Regions from separate parts of the Staphylococcus sp. Ze2 genome, predicted to be linked through region 1. Evidence: riboswitches for the same ligand, from Rfam matches in the RefSeq annotation. Region 1 holds a riboswitch; each other region holds the start of a gene.
The links. Region 1 has a riboswitch for S-adenosylmethionine ahead of ACM591_RS02560 (MetQ/NlpA family ABC transporter substrate-binding protein). Riboswitches for the same ligand answer to the same signal wherever they lie in the genome.

Region 1 (3,218 bases):
GATAAGACTTTGAGGATAATAGTACGATATCAAAAGGTTCGACACGATCATCTTTTGTGATGAGTTGTGGATTAAAATGATAATCGCCTTTTTCGCTATGAATGGCTAAACCATTTCTCTCTAAATATGATTTACGTTTGGGCCGAACTAAAAATGTAACATGCTTGCCAGCCTCAGCTAAGCGACCACCAAAATAACCACCAATTCCGCCAGCACCTAGTACTAATATGCGCATCTACAACAGCTCCTTAAAATATGTATAGTATATTTAATCTCTATATACCACTTTTCATTTCTTTCTACGCATTGAAAATTAAAATTCTTAGCTTTAATGTCTATCTATACTATCTATTTATATTATTGTAAAATGTTTAAAGTAAATAAAAATTGTACAATGTAAAAGTATGTTGTATATGAATTTTTAGGAGGATACAATGACATTTAAAAATGAAAAGAAATATCGATGGAAGGATATTAACGGGAAAGATTTTTTTCTACCAATCATTTATTTAGCTAGTAATTTTATATTATCAATTATAATTTTAGTTATATTATGGGCAATTAATATAAGTTTAGGTGATAGGTACTTTAATGATGGAATTGATTCGTCGAGTTCCATTGCTTTGTTAATGGAAATTGCTGTATTTATATTTATCATGCTTATTTGGATATTGTTTCATAAAAATAGTTATAAAGTTGAATGGAAAAGTGGATTCAATAATATTAAAAAATACTGGAAACTTATTGTTGTTACATTTATTGTTATGTTTATATTTAAATTAATTTTTCCTGTATTAGTTGATGCGTTTGCACCTGAACAATGGAAGTTTGAAGAAACACAAAATGACTTATTGGTTCAACAAATGTTTAGTACACCATTCTCAACGGTGCTTGCGTTCTTTTCTATTGTAATTATTGCACCGGTTACTGAAGAATTTCTCTTCCGACACTTGGTAATTGGGGAATTAGGAAAGAAACTGAATTTTATAGTGATGTCAGTAATATCTGTATGTGTTTTTGCATCTCTACACGTAACAGAAGCGCAATCGCCATTAGAAATTGTTATGTATCTCGTTATCGCTATGGGGATTGTATTTATTTATTTAAAAACACAACGCAGTTTAGCTACTGCTATAGCATTGCATGCATTAAATAATTTTATTGCATATGTAGCAATGGTTCTTCTGTAAATATAAATAGCTTTAAGAGATTGTTTTGTTTCACATGGAACAGAATTGATTTAATAGACGTATTATTTAGAATTTTCTAAAATTTCGTTGACTAAACATGAGCATAATGCTAGGATAAAAACAATGCAACTACATATTGATTTACTCTTATCAAGAGAGGTGGAGGGACGTGCCCTATGAAACCCAGCAACCATCGTTATACGAAATGGTGCTAATTCACAAAAAGTTATCTAACTTTTAGAGATGAGAGAAGGTTTATACTTTCTCTTATAAAATTAAGAGAAAGTATTTTTTTATTTAGTTTGAAATTTAAAAATTCATGAGGAGTGAAATAAATTATGAGGAGATTAATTGTTTTAGGCTCATTATTAATACTAACCATCGTGCTAGCGGCATGTGGCAATTCAAATGGTAAAGATACGGACAAAAAAATAACAATTGCAGCTTCACCAGCTCCACACGGTGAAGTATTGAAACATGCGAAAGAAGAAATGAAAAAACAAGGATATGATTTAGAAGTTAAAACAGTAAATGATTATAAAGTACCTAATAAACTATTAGATAAAGGTGATGTAGATGCCAATTTCTTCCAGCATACGCCATACTTAAAAGCAGAAAAGAAAGATCACAATTATGATATAGAAGAAGTTGGTAAAGTATTTACTACACCTATGGGTGTTTATAGTAAAAAATATAAAGATATTAAAGATATTCCAAAAGGTTCAACAATATACGTTTCTAACAATCCAGCTGAAGAGGGTAGATTCTTATCATTCTTTGTAGATAAAGGATTAATAAAGATTAAAAAAGGTGTTAGTATAGAAGACGCAAAATTTGAAGACATTGTAGAAAATAAAAAAGATTTGAAGTTTAATAATAAACAAGGGGCAGAATTCTTACCTAAGACATATGAAAGTAAGGAAGGTGCTGCAGTTATTATGAATTCAAACTATGCGCTAGATAATGGGTTAACGCCACATAAAGATGCTATCATTAGTGAAACTGAGTCATCACCGTTTGCGAATATCGTTGCTGTGAAAAAAGGACATAAAGATGACGAAAAGTATCAAGCACTTATAAAAGTACTACAATCTAAAGACATGAAGGAATTCATTAAGAAAGAATATGGTAAAGATGTAATTCCGTATGAAAAATAAATGATTATGAACACATATCAGTAATGAAAAAGGGGTGTAGTGTATGTCTAAACTAGGCATTGTTGGCTTAGGAAGAGTAGGTAGTCAAGTTTTAACAGATGTACAATATTTGAATTTATTTTCAGAGATTGTTTTGGTTGATAATAAAGATGAAATTGCAAGTGGAGAAGCTCTTGATCATAATCATTCACAAGGATTATTTAATACTGCACATATCAAGATTAAAGCTGGAGATTATCAAGATTTAGCAGATGCTGATTTTATTGTGGTTGCTGCGAGTGTACCAACAGATAAAAATGATGGCGATCGTACATTATTAGCACAAGGCAATCATGACATTATAAAAAATATTATGAGTCAAGTTTCTAAAGTAACGCAAGATGCAATCATTATTTTGATTTCTAACCCCGTGGATTCGATGGTATATTTTGCTAATCAAGTAGATTATCCATCAAATAAAATAATTGGAACAGGAACAGCTTTAGAAAGTTCAAGGTTCAGGACAATTATCGCTCATCATTACCACATCGATCCAAAAAATGTTGAGGCATTTGTTATTGGAGAACATGGAGAACATGCAATACCTGTATGGAGTAAAGTTCGTATTCATGGTATGCCCCTAACAGAATATGAAGCGTTAAGCAATAGTCCAGAAATTGATAAAGCGCATATAACATCTATTATTAATGAGGTATCTATGGATGTCTTTTATCAAAAAGGTTGGACTAATGCTGCTATCTCAAGAGTTACAACCTCATTGATACAAACGATTGCGCTGGGTCAACGTACTATTATTCCACTGACTTCAATCAGTAAAGAATATGACTTAACGGATGGTGCATTTAGTTTACCTACGTTAGTTGATTGCTCT
Region 2 (3,218 bases), 780 kb from region 1:
ATCTGCAGTTAAGAAAATAATTGTATTAGGATGAGCCGCTTTAGATGGGGTTACAATATTTTCAATATGGTCTATTGGATATGCTGCTCTAGTGTTTTCAGTGTATTGATTATCATCGAAGTCAATGTCACCATCTTCATCTACAACAACATTTTCTAAAATAGTACCATATTTAATAGCGTCATAAATTTGAGGTTCTTTTTTATAAGAAAGGTTAATTGCTTTTGCATAACAACCACCTTCTATGTTAAAAATACCATTTTCATTCCAACCATGTTCATCATCGCCAATTAGCTTACGTGTTGGATCCGCTGATAGTGTTGTTTTACCAGTGCCAGAAAGACCAAAGAATAAAGCAACGTCACCTTTGTCTCCAACGTTAGCTGAACAGTGCATGCTCATAATGTTATCTTTAGGTAGTAAATAGTTCATTACGGAGAAAATACCTTTTTTCATTTCACCAGCGTATTCAGTCCCGCCAATGAGGATGACTTTATGTTTGAAAGATGTGATGATAAATGTTTCTGAGTTTGTGCCGTCAATCTCTGGATCGGCTTTAAAATGAGGTGCTGAAATAATTGTGAAGTTTGGTTTGATTTCTTGCGCTTCTTCTTTTGAGCTAGGGCGTATAAACATATTTTGAGCAAATAGATTATGCCAAGCTAATTCATTTACAACAGTTAATTTTAATTGTGAGTCGTGATCACTACCGGCATAACCGTTGAATACATATAGTTCATCTTTTTTGTCTAAATAGTTTAGTACCTTATCATATAAATTTAAAAATGTTTCTTCTTCAATCGGTTGGTTAACGTTGCCCCAGTCAATATCATCTCTATAAGATGGCTCATTTACAATAAACTTATCCTTTGGTGAACGACCTGTATATTTACCTGTTCTAGCGTTAATTGCACCTAATTCGGTGAGTTCTCCTTCATCATTATCTAAAATCTTGTTATACAACTGTGTTGTAGATAATTGAAATAATGAAGATTTTTTGTCTAAAATGCTTTCAATTTTGTTTGTATAAGTGTATGTATCTACAGCCATACTAATCCCTCCAACGCTATTTAGTTATTGTAAGCCTTTACAATTACAGAGTATAACACATATATATTAATAGTCCATACCAATTTAAAAGGAATTTTAAATAACCATTAATAAATGTAAAATTGACATTATATCGTTGATTCTGTACTATAGGACTTAACGGATTCTCTTATCCTGAGTGGCGGAGGGACATGGACCCAATGAAGCCCAGCAACCTCTTCTTAATAGGAAGAAAGGTGCCAAACCGTTTGCAGACAAATATCGTCTGAACGATAAGAGCGAATGGACGTATAAGGCCTTCTCTCTATTTATTGATAGTGTAGAAGGCTTTTTTAATGAGCTCAACAGAGAGAGAATTTTCGTAATTTAAAAACTAAAGGAGCAAATTATGACTTACAATAGAAGATTATTCACTTCAGAATCGGTAACAGAAGGACATCCAGATAAAATAGCGGATCAAGTATCTGATGCTATATTGGATGAAATATTGAAAGATGACCCAAATGCACGTGTTGCTTGTGAGACGACAGTAACTACTGGCATGGCGCTTATTTCAGGAGAAATATCAACAACAACATATGTTGATATTCCAAAAGTGGTTAGAGAAACAATTAAAGAGATAGGTTACACACGTGCTAAATACGGTTACGATAGCCAGACAATGGCAGTGTTGACGGCAATTGACGAACAGTCACCAGATATCGCTCAAGGTGTCGATACAGCTTTAGAGTATCGTGAAGATGCATCAGAAGAGGAAATTGAAGCTACTGGAGCGGGTGACCAAGGTTTGATGTTCGGTTATGCTACAAACGAAACGGATACTTACATGCCGTTACCAATTTTCTTATCACATCAACTTGCTAAACGCTTATCAGATGTACGTAAAGATGAAATATTAAATTACTTACGTCCTGATGGTAAAGTACAAGTAACTGTTGAGTATGATGAACAAGATCAACCACATCGTATTGATACAATTGTCGTGTCAACACAACATGCCGAAGATATCGAATTAGCACAAATTCAAGACGATATTAAAAAACATGTCATTTATCCAACGGTACCCGAAACACTTTTAGATGAGAATACCAAATTTTATATCAATCCTACTGGTCGTTTCGTTATAGGTGGGCCACAAGGTGATGCTGGGCTTACTGGACGTAAAATAATTGTTGATACATATGGTGGTTATGCACGCCATGGTGGGGGATGCTTTAGTGGTAAAGATCCGACTAAAGTAGACCGTTCTGCTGCATATGCTGCACGTTATGTAGCGAAAAATATCGTTGCTGCTGAATTAGCAGACAAATGTGAGGTGCAACTTGCATATGCTATTGGTGTAGCTGAACCTGTTTCTATTTCTATAGATACATTTGGTACAGGAAAAGTTAAAGAAAATGAATTGGTTGAGGCAGTTAGACAACATTTTGATTTAAGACCAGCTGGAATTATTAAAATGTTAGACTTGAAACATCCTATTTATAAACAAACTGCTGCATACGGTCATTTTGGTCGTACAGACGTATTATTACCATGGGAAAAGTTAGATAAAATTAATTTATTAAAAGATACAGTTAAAGCTTAACTAGAGTAAAAATATTTTTAGCTTTACTATCGAATACTATATGTTTATCTATTATAATTAAGTTACTGAACACATAAAGGAGCGTTTTTTGTTATGAATTCATTTGGACCATTAGAGATTGGTTTAATTGTGGCAATTGTTGTAGCAGTAATTTGTTTCATTTTATTTATCATTGCTTTGAAAAGTAAAAAGAAAGCACAACAAAAGGTAGAGGAACAATACAAAACCAGAGAACAAAAACTAAGCGACGAGCATGAGGAAGAATTAGAAAAAGAAAGAATTGAAAATAAAAAAACAGTAACAAAGCAAAAAGAAGAATATAATGCTACAGTTAGTTCGAAAAATAGAGAAATTGATGCATTAAAATTGTTCTCTAAAAATCAAAGTGAATATGTAACTGATATGAGACTTATTGGTATTCGAGAAAGATTAGTAAATGAGAAAAGAATTCGCCCAGAAGATATGCACATTATGGCGAACATATTTTTACCTAAGAATGAATTTAATGATGTACAGCGCATTAGCCACTTAGTACTTACGCGTACTGGTTTATATATCATTGATTCTCAATTATTAAAGGGTC
Region 3 (3,218 bases), 370 kb from region 1:
TAGCACCAGGACCATTCTGGTCACCACTCCAAATTTCTGGTGGACAGCCTCAATCTAAGATTCCAACTTTTGGCCAAAAAGAAGTGTTAGGTAGAGCAGGTCAACCGGTTGAACTTTCAGGTGTGTATGTACATTTAGCAGCTGAGGAATCAAGTTATACTACAGGACAAGTTTATGGCGTGACAGGTGGTACTCAATTAGATTAGAATTGATGAAGTAACGATACAGTAATTTGAAAATTAGTGTTATAATGTTTCGGCGATACTAAGTATAAGGAGGAAAGGATAGTTTAATATCCTACCTCCTTATTTTTGAAAGGAAAGGTAATCATTTATGAAAAAATTTAAAGCAGACGCTTTAACAAAAAAACAAAATTATAAATTATTAAGTGGAAGTGTGATACCTAGACCCATCGCATTTGTTACTTCTCAAGATAAAGATGGGCATTTAAATGCAGCGCCGTTTAGCTTTTTTAATGTTGTTAATAGTGCACCTCCAATGATTATGATTTCTACAGGGCGTTCTGAAGGAAAGCGAAAAGACACTTCTTTAAATATTGAGGAAACGGAAGCGTTTGTAGTACATATTACAGATGAAGCTACAGTCGAACAAATCAACAATACTGCAGCACCGTTGTCCCGTAACCAAAATGAATTAGAAAGAACAAGTTTGAAATGTGTTGACTCTGAATTAATTTCAGTACCTGGTATCGAACAAGCTAAAATTCGAATGGAATGTAAGTTAGATAGAATTATTCCACTAGGTGATCCACAAGAAGGGTCCGATTTAATTATAGGCGAAGTAGTCATGTTTCATATTGATGAATCAGTTTATTTTGAAGATAGTAAAATAGATGCTGATGCGCTTAGTGCGGTAGCTCGTTTAGCTGGTAATGATTACGCTTCTTTAGGTAATAAGTTCACTATCGAACGTCCGATGAAGTAAATATAAAGCAATTAAATGAATTGTATAAGCTATATAAAAATAGTAGATGTTGAAGGGATTAGACAATGAAAGCATTAATAAAAATTGTTTTCTGTTTAATCCCTATTTGACGAATTACAATTAATACTGTACTGTAATAAAATAAAATAAAATAATAACTTATCAAGAGAAGTTTAGGGACTGGCCCGGTGATACTTCGGCAACATGATAATGCGTGTGCCAAATCCAGTAGCATAATTTATGCTAGAAGATAAGAATGAATCGCAGTTTACTCTTTCTTCTTAATTTAGAAAGAGTTTTTTTATTTTTAAGGCTTAAAAATAACAGAAGGTTGGATTCTGTTCTAATATTTAGGAAAGTTGGTTATGTATGGAGGAAACGAAAAAAGGTAACGCTTGGGCTTTGATACCTTTAATCATATTTGTTGGTATGTTTTTAGGTGTTGGTATAAGTACAGGTGACTTTACAACAATGCCACTCAATGTAGCTATATTAGTTGCTTCTATTGTTGGCTTAGTGTTAAACAGAAAAGAATCATTTCATAAAAAAGTTGAAGTTTTTACAAAAGGTGCAGGACATTCCAATATTATTTTAATGATGCTAATTTTCTTATTAGCAGGTGCCTTTTCTCAAACGACAGAAGATATGGGTGGCGTGCAGTCGACGGTTAATTTAGGGTTATCATTAATACCAGAAAATTTAATTATCGTTGGACTATTTATAATATGTATGTTTGTATCATTATCAATGGGGACGTCTGTTGGGACGGTAGCTGCTATAGCGCCAGTTGGTTTTGGTTTAAGTCAGGCTACAGATGTTTCAGCGGCAATCACAATGGCTACTGTTGTTGGTGGAGCTATGTTTGGCGATAACTTATCGATGATTTCTGATACTACTATAGCTGCAGTACGTACTCAGAAAACGAAAATGAGTGATAAATTTAAGGTGAACATAAAGATTGTTTTGCCTGGTGCGATATTTACTATTATTGTGCTTTGGTTTTTAACAAATGGTGCACATATAGATGTAAATAAAAGTTATGATTATGATCTTGTTAAAGTAATTCCGTACTTATTTGTGCTTATCTTAGCATTAATAGGTATAAATGTAGTTATTGTATTAATCGGAGGTATTGTACTTTCTGCAATAATCGGTTTAATCTATGGTTCATTTGGATGGACAGGTTTATTAAATTCTATATCAAAAGGTATAATCGGTATGGAAGATATAGCGATTATTGCATTGCTCATTGGTGGTTTAGTTGCGCTGATTCAACATAATGGTGGTATTACTTGGTTATTAAATTTTGTGCGCAGTAAAGTGAAATCTAAACGTGGTGCAGAACTAGGTATTGCTGGATTAGTCAGTGTTGCAGATATATCAACAGCAAATAATACTATTTCTATATTAATGGCAGGGCCGTTAGCAAAAGATATTTCAGAAGAATATGATGTAGATCCACGTAAATCGGCTAGTATTTTAGATATGTTCGCAAGTTGTTTTCAAGGGATGTTGCCATATAGCCCTCAATTGATTGCTGCTGCAGGTGTGGCGTCTATATCTCCATTTGAATTAGTTCCTTACGCAATCTATCCGATGATACTAGGTGTTTGCGGACTTATAGCGATTTTCTTCAGATTACCTAGGTTAGATAAAAAGTAATTAAGATATATTAAAACATTAAGATCAAATTGCGAATTGATTTTTAAGCTCTAATTAGAGTGTTGAAATTACATGCTAATAAATATGAGGTAGAAGGTATTTGGAAATTGTTGTTGTTCATTGTGTTATTTAATACTAAGTAATTATAATAGAGATTAAATGAGTCCGGGATATAAAGGTTTCCCGGGCTCATTCGCTATTTTAAATAAACAGTATGTTAATAGAATATGCTAAGATAAATATAAAGTTTATTTAGTAAAATATTCAATATAAATGAAAGTTTTGACGTTTACTGACTAATAGCGATAAAATAAGGTTGTTAAAGCTTTATAAATATGAAAGAACATCACTATATTTACTTTATAATTGTTTAGAAGTATAGTGTAATGCGTTAGAATAGTAATAAGAGTGAAAGTAGGTGAACAATCGATCGTGGGTAAATACAATGTAGAAAATGAAAATGTTGAAATTCGTCTTGAAAGATTATTTAAGGTAGAACCTGAATTATTATACCAAGCTTGGACAGACCAACGTTTTCTTAAACAATGGTTTATGACAACTGAAAGAACAAATAAAACTATTGAAGTAACTGCTGAACAAAATGGAAAGTA
Region 4 (3,218 bases), 310 kb from region 1:
TAGGGGAGGGTGAAAGTAGTGTGATTTAACTATAAGAAACACATAAAATCTTAACTATTAAAGTAGTTAATCTGATTGAAAATATTGAGTTCTTCAAGGGGTGTCTAACATATAACACAAAATTATGGAATGGTATAAGTGCTGTTGTAACAATAATACAAGACTACCGTAAGTCTAACGTCACACAAACCGTTGTCTAAAAACATTGATTGTCTTTCTATTGTTGTATTAGAATGAATTTACTGTTTTTAGCTTTTGAGATGAGAGGGTGGGGAAATGGGAAATGAGGCACACGTAACTTTTAAACAAGGTGTAAAAGAGTGTATTCCTACTTTGTTAGGTTATGCTGGTGTTGGTCTGTCTTTTGGAATTGTTGCAGTAGCTTCAGGCTTTAGTATGTTGGAAATTATTTTACTTTGCTTGCTAGTGTATGCGGGTGCGGCACAGTTTATTATTTGTGCACTTGTTATTTCAGGCACGCCCATATCTGCAATTATATTGACGACATTTATTGTGAATTCAAGGATGTTTTTATTAAGTATGACGCTTGCTCCAAGTTATAAAAATTACAGTTTATTAAATAGAATTGGTCTTTCTACATTAGTAACTGATGAAACATTTGGTGTAGCCATTACGCCACATTTGAAAGGTAAAAAGATTAATGATCGTTGGTTGCACGGACTAAATATAACAGCATATGTTTTTTGGACATTTGCATGTATTATTGGTGCAGTCTTTGGTAAATACATACATCAACCAGAAGCATTGGGATTAGATTTTGCGATTACTGCTATGTTTATATTCTTAGCTGTCTCGCAATTTGAATCGCTTAGACGTTCAAAGATCAATACTTATTTTGTATTGATTATATGTGTAATTGTAATGATGCTTAGTTTAAGTTTGTTTATGCCTTCATATTTAGCTATCATATTAGCTTCAACTATTGCAGCACTGATTGGGGTGGTGATGGAACGATGACAACGACGATACATATGCTAACAATCATCGTGCTATGTGGCGTGGTAACGTGGCTAACACGCATTATTCCATTTATTTTGATAACTAAAATAAAGTTATCTGAACGTGTGATTAAATGGCTTTCATTTATACCGATTACATTATTTACTGCTCTAATTATCGATGGATTAATAGAGCAACAAGAAGGAGTGATGGGTTATACCATCAACGTGCCATTTCTAATTACGATGCTCCCGACTATTGTCATTGCTGTGATATCACGTAGTTTAACAATTACTATAATTAGTGGCATTATTATTATGGCGGTGTTACGTTGGGTATTTTAGACAATCCTATTGAAGTAAGTTATATTATCCGTTAAACTATAAATAATTAGAAAATTAAGATATTTCAGATTATATTATCATTTTAATTTTATCTCAATTTATGAGTTTATCTTTAATACAATTAAAATCAAATCTTATTTCGAGAAGCTGAGGGACTTGGCCCGTGGACGCTTCAGCAACCGGCTTATAAAGTACGGTGCTAATACCATCGATACACTCGAATGATAAGTACTTTTAACTTCTTACTTATTTTATGAGTGAGGAGTTTTTTTACTAAGTAGGAGGTAAAACATGACGAATTATACGGTTGATACATTAGAACTAGGGCCATTCACAACAGAGTCAGGTGAATTCATCTCAAACTTAAAGTTACGTTATGAACATGTAGGGTTAAAAGGCCAACCACTTGTAGTGGTTTGTCATGCTCTAACAGGTAATCACTTAACGTATGGTACAAATGAAAACCCTGGATGGTGGAGAGGAATTATTGACGGCGGTTATATGCCTGTAAATGATTATCAATTTTTGACATTTAATGTTATTGGAAGTCCTTATGGTTCAAGTTCTGCATTAACAGATGCAAACTTTCCTAAGTCACTAACGTTAAGAGATATTGTGCGTGCCATAGAATTAGGTATTGAAACATTAGGTTTCGAAAGGATTAATATATTAATCGGTGGTTCGTTAGGCGGCATGCAAGCAATAGAATTATTATATAATCGTAAATTTAATGTTGAAAAAGCAGTGATTCTCGCAGCTACAGATAAAACGTCGTCCTACAGTCGTGCGTTTAATGAAATAGCAAGACAGGCGATTCATTTAGACAATAAAGAGGGCATGAGCATTGCAAGACAGTTAGGGTTTTTAACATACCGTTCGTCTAAAAGTTATGATAAACGCTTCTCCCCAAATCAAGTGGTGACTTATCAAAAACATCAAGGTAATAAATTTATGAATCATTTTGATTCTTTATGCTATTTAACACTCCTAGACGTCTTAGATAGTCATGATGTAGATAGAGGACGTAATGATGTAGATGAAGTATTTAGTAACCTGGACACTAAAGTAATGACGATGGGCTTCACAGATGATTTGTTATATCCAGATGATTTAGTTTGTGCCGTGGGAAATCGTTTTAAATATCACAAACATTTCTTTGTTCCAGATAACGTAGGTCATGACGGTTTTTTACTGAATTTTAATGATTGGGCTCCTAATTTATATCACTTCTTAAAAGTATATAAAATTAAAAGAAAATGATTTAACAACGCTATTATATGCGTTTTTAGGATGTAACTATACGACTACTTTCGATAGGGGAGACTGACGTATAGTACATCTTTTTTTATACAATCATTGAAGATGTGATGACGTAAAGTGACGCTAAAGTAGTAGCGTTAGAAAGGGAATATTGTGAAGTGCTGATTAATTCAATCATTTATACGTTTATAAATAGGAAATTATAGTATATCGTTAACTTCTGTATTTGGATTGCCAATAATTGTATAAAAGTTTTAAAGAGGTTAAAATAATAGTTATAGTCAAAAATAGTATGGGAGTGGCGAATTTGTTTTCAAAAATATATCCTAAAGTAACTGTGCTTAGTATACTAACTCTAATCGTAGTGGCTTTAGCTTTACATATATTACCTCCGTTAGGCCTGGTGTTAGGTATCTTTGCAACAATTCCAGGCATTATCTTATGGCATAAGTCTATTGAATCATTTGGTTTAACAGCAGTCATTACAGTGGTATTAACAACATTATTAGGTAATATATTTGTGTTGAGCACCATGGTCATCATACTCTTAGTGAGTTTTGTTATCGGCCAATTATTAAAAGAACGTACATCTAAAGAACGCATACTTTATATCACAACTACATATATTAGTATGTTCTCGTTAATTGCGTTTAT

Region 2: it holds a riboswitch for S-adenosylmethionine, as region 1 does, so the genes downstream of both, metK (methionine adenosyltransferase) here and ACM591_RS02560 (MetQ/NlpA family ABC transporter substrate-binding protein) in region 1, are expected to answer to the same signal.
Region 3: it holds a riboswitch for S-adenosylmethionine, as region 1 does, so the genes downstream of both, ACM591_RS04230 (Na+/H+ antiporter NhaC family protein) here and ACM591_RS02560 (MetQ/NlpA family ABC transporter substrate-binding protein) in region 1, are expected to answer to the same signal.
Region 4: it holds a riboswitch for S-adenosylmethionine, as region 1 does, so the genes downstream of both, metX (homoserine O-acetyltransferase MetX) here and ACM591_RS02560 (MetQ/NlpA family ABC transporter substrate-binding protein) in region 1, are expected to answer to the same signal.

Annotation. Positions count from the first base shown of each region.
Region 1 covers NZ_CP183486.1:618,541-621,758, forward strand. The annotation lists gene panE (2-dehydropantoate 2-reductase) at 1-235, opposite strand, end outside; gene ACM591_RS02555 (CPBP family intramembrane glutamic endopeptidase) at 435-1,190, shown strand; SAM riboswitch class I at 1,335-1,440, shown strand; gene ACM591_RS02560 (MetQ/NlpA family ABC transporter substrate-binding protein) at 1,529-2,347, shown strand; gene ACM591_RS02565 (lactate/malate family dehydrogenase) at 2,391-3,218, shown strand, end outside.
Region 2 covers NZ_CP183486.1:1,400,924-1,404,141, forward strand. The annotation lists gene pckA (phosphoenolpyruvate carboxykinase (ATP)) at 1-1,050, opposite strand, end outside; SAM riboswitch class I at 1,217-1,329, shown strand; gene metK (methionine adenosyltransferase) at 1,439-2,635, shown strand; gene ACM591_RS06510 (nuclease-related domain-containing protein) at 2,729-3,218, shown strand, end outside.
Region 3 covers NZ_CP183486.1:988,850-992,067, forward strand. The annotation lists gene ACM591_RS04220 (SDR family oxidoreductase) at 1-206, shown strand, start outside; gene ACM591_RS04225 (flavin reductase family protein) at 334-945, shown strand; SAM riboswitch class I at 1,102-1,202, shown strand; gene ACM591_RS04230 (Na+/H+ antiporter NhaC family protein) at 1,315-2,607, shown strand; gene ACM591_RS04235 (SRPBCC family protein) at 3,040-3,218, shown strand, end outside.
Region 4 covers NZ_CP183486.1:312,216-315,433, forward strand. The annotation lists gene ACM591_RS01255 (AzlC family ABC transporter permease) at 277-978, shown strand; gene ACM591_RS01260 (AzlD domain-containing protein) at 975-1,304, shown strand; SAM riboswitch class I at 1,436-1,535, shown strand; gene metX (homoserine O-acetyltransferase MetX) at 1,596-2,564, shown strand; gene ACM591_RS01270 (DUF2232 domain-containing protein) at 2,857-3,218, shown strand, end outside.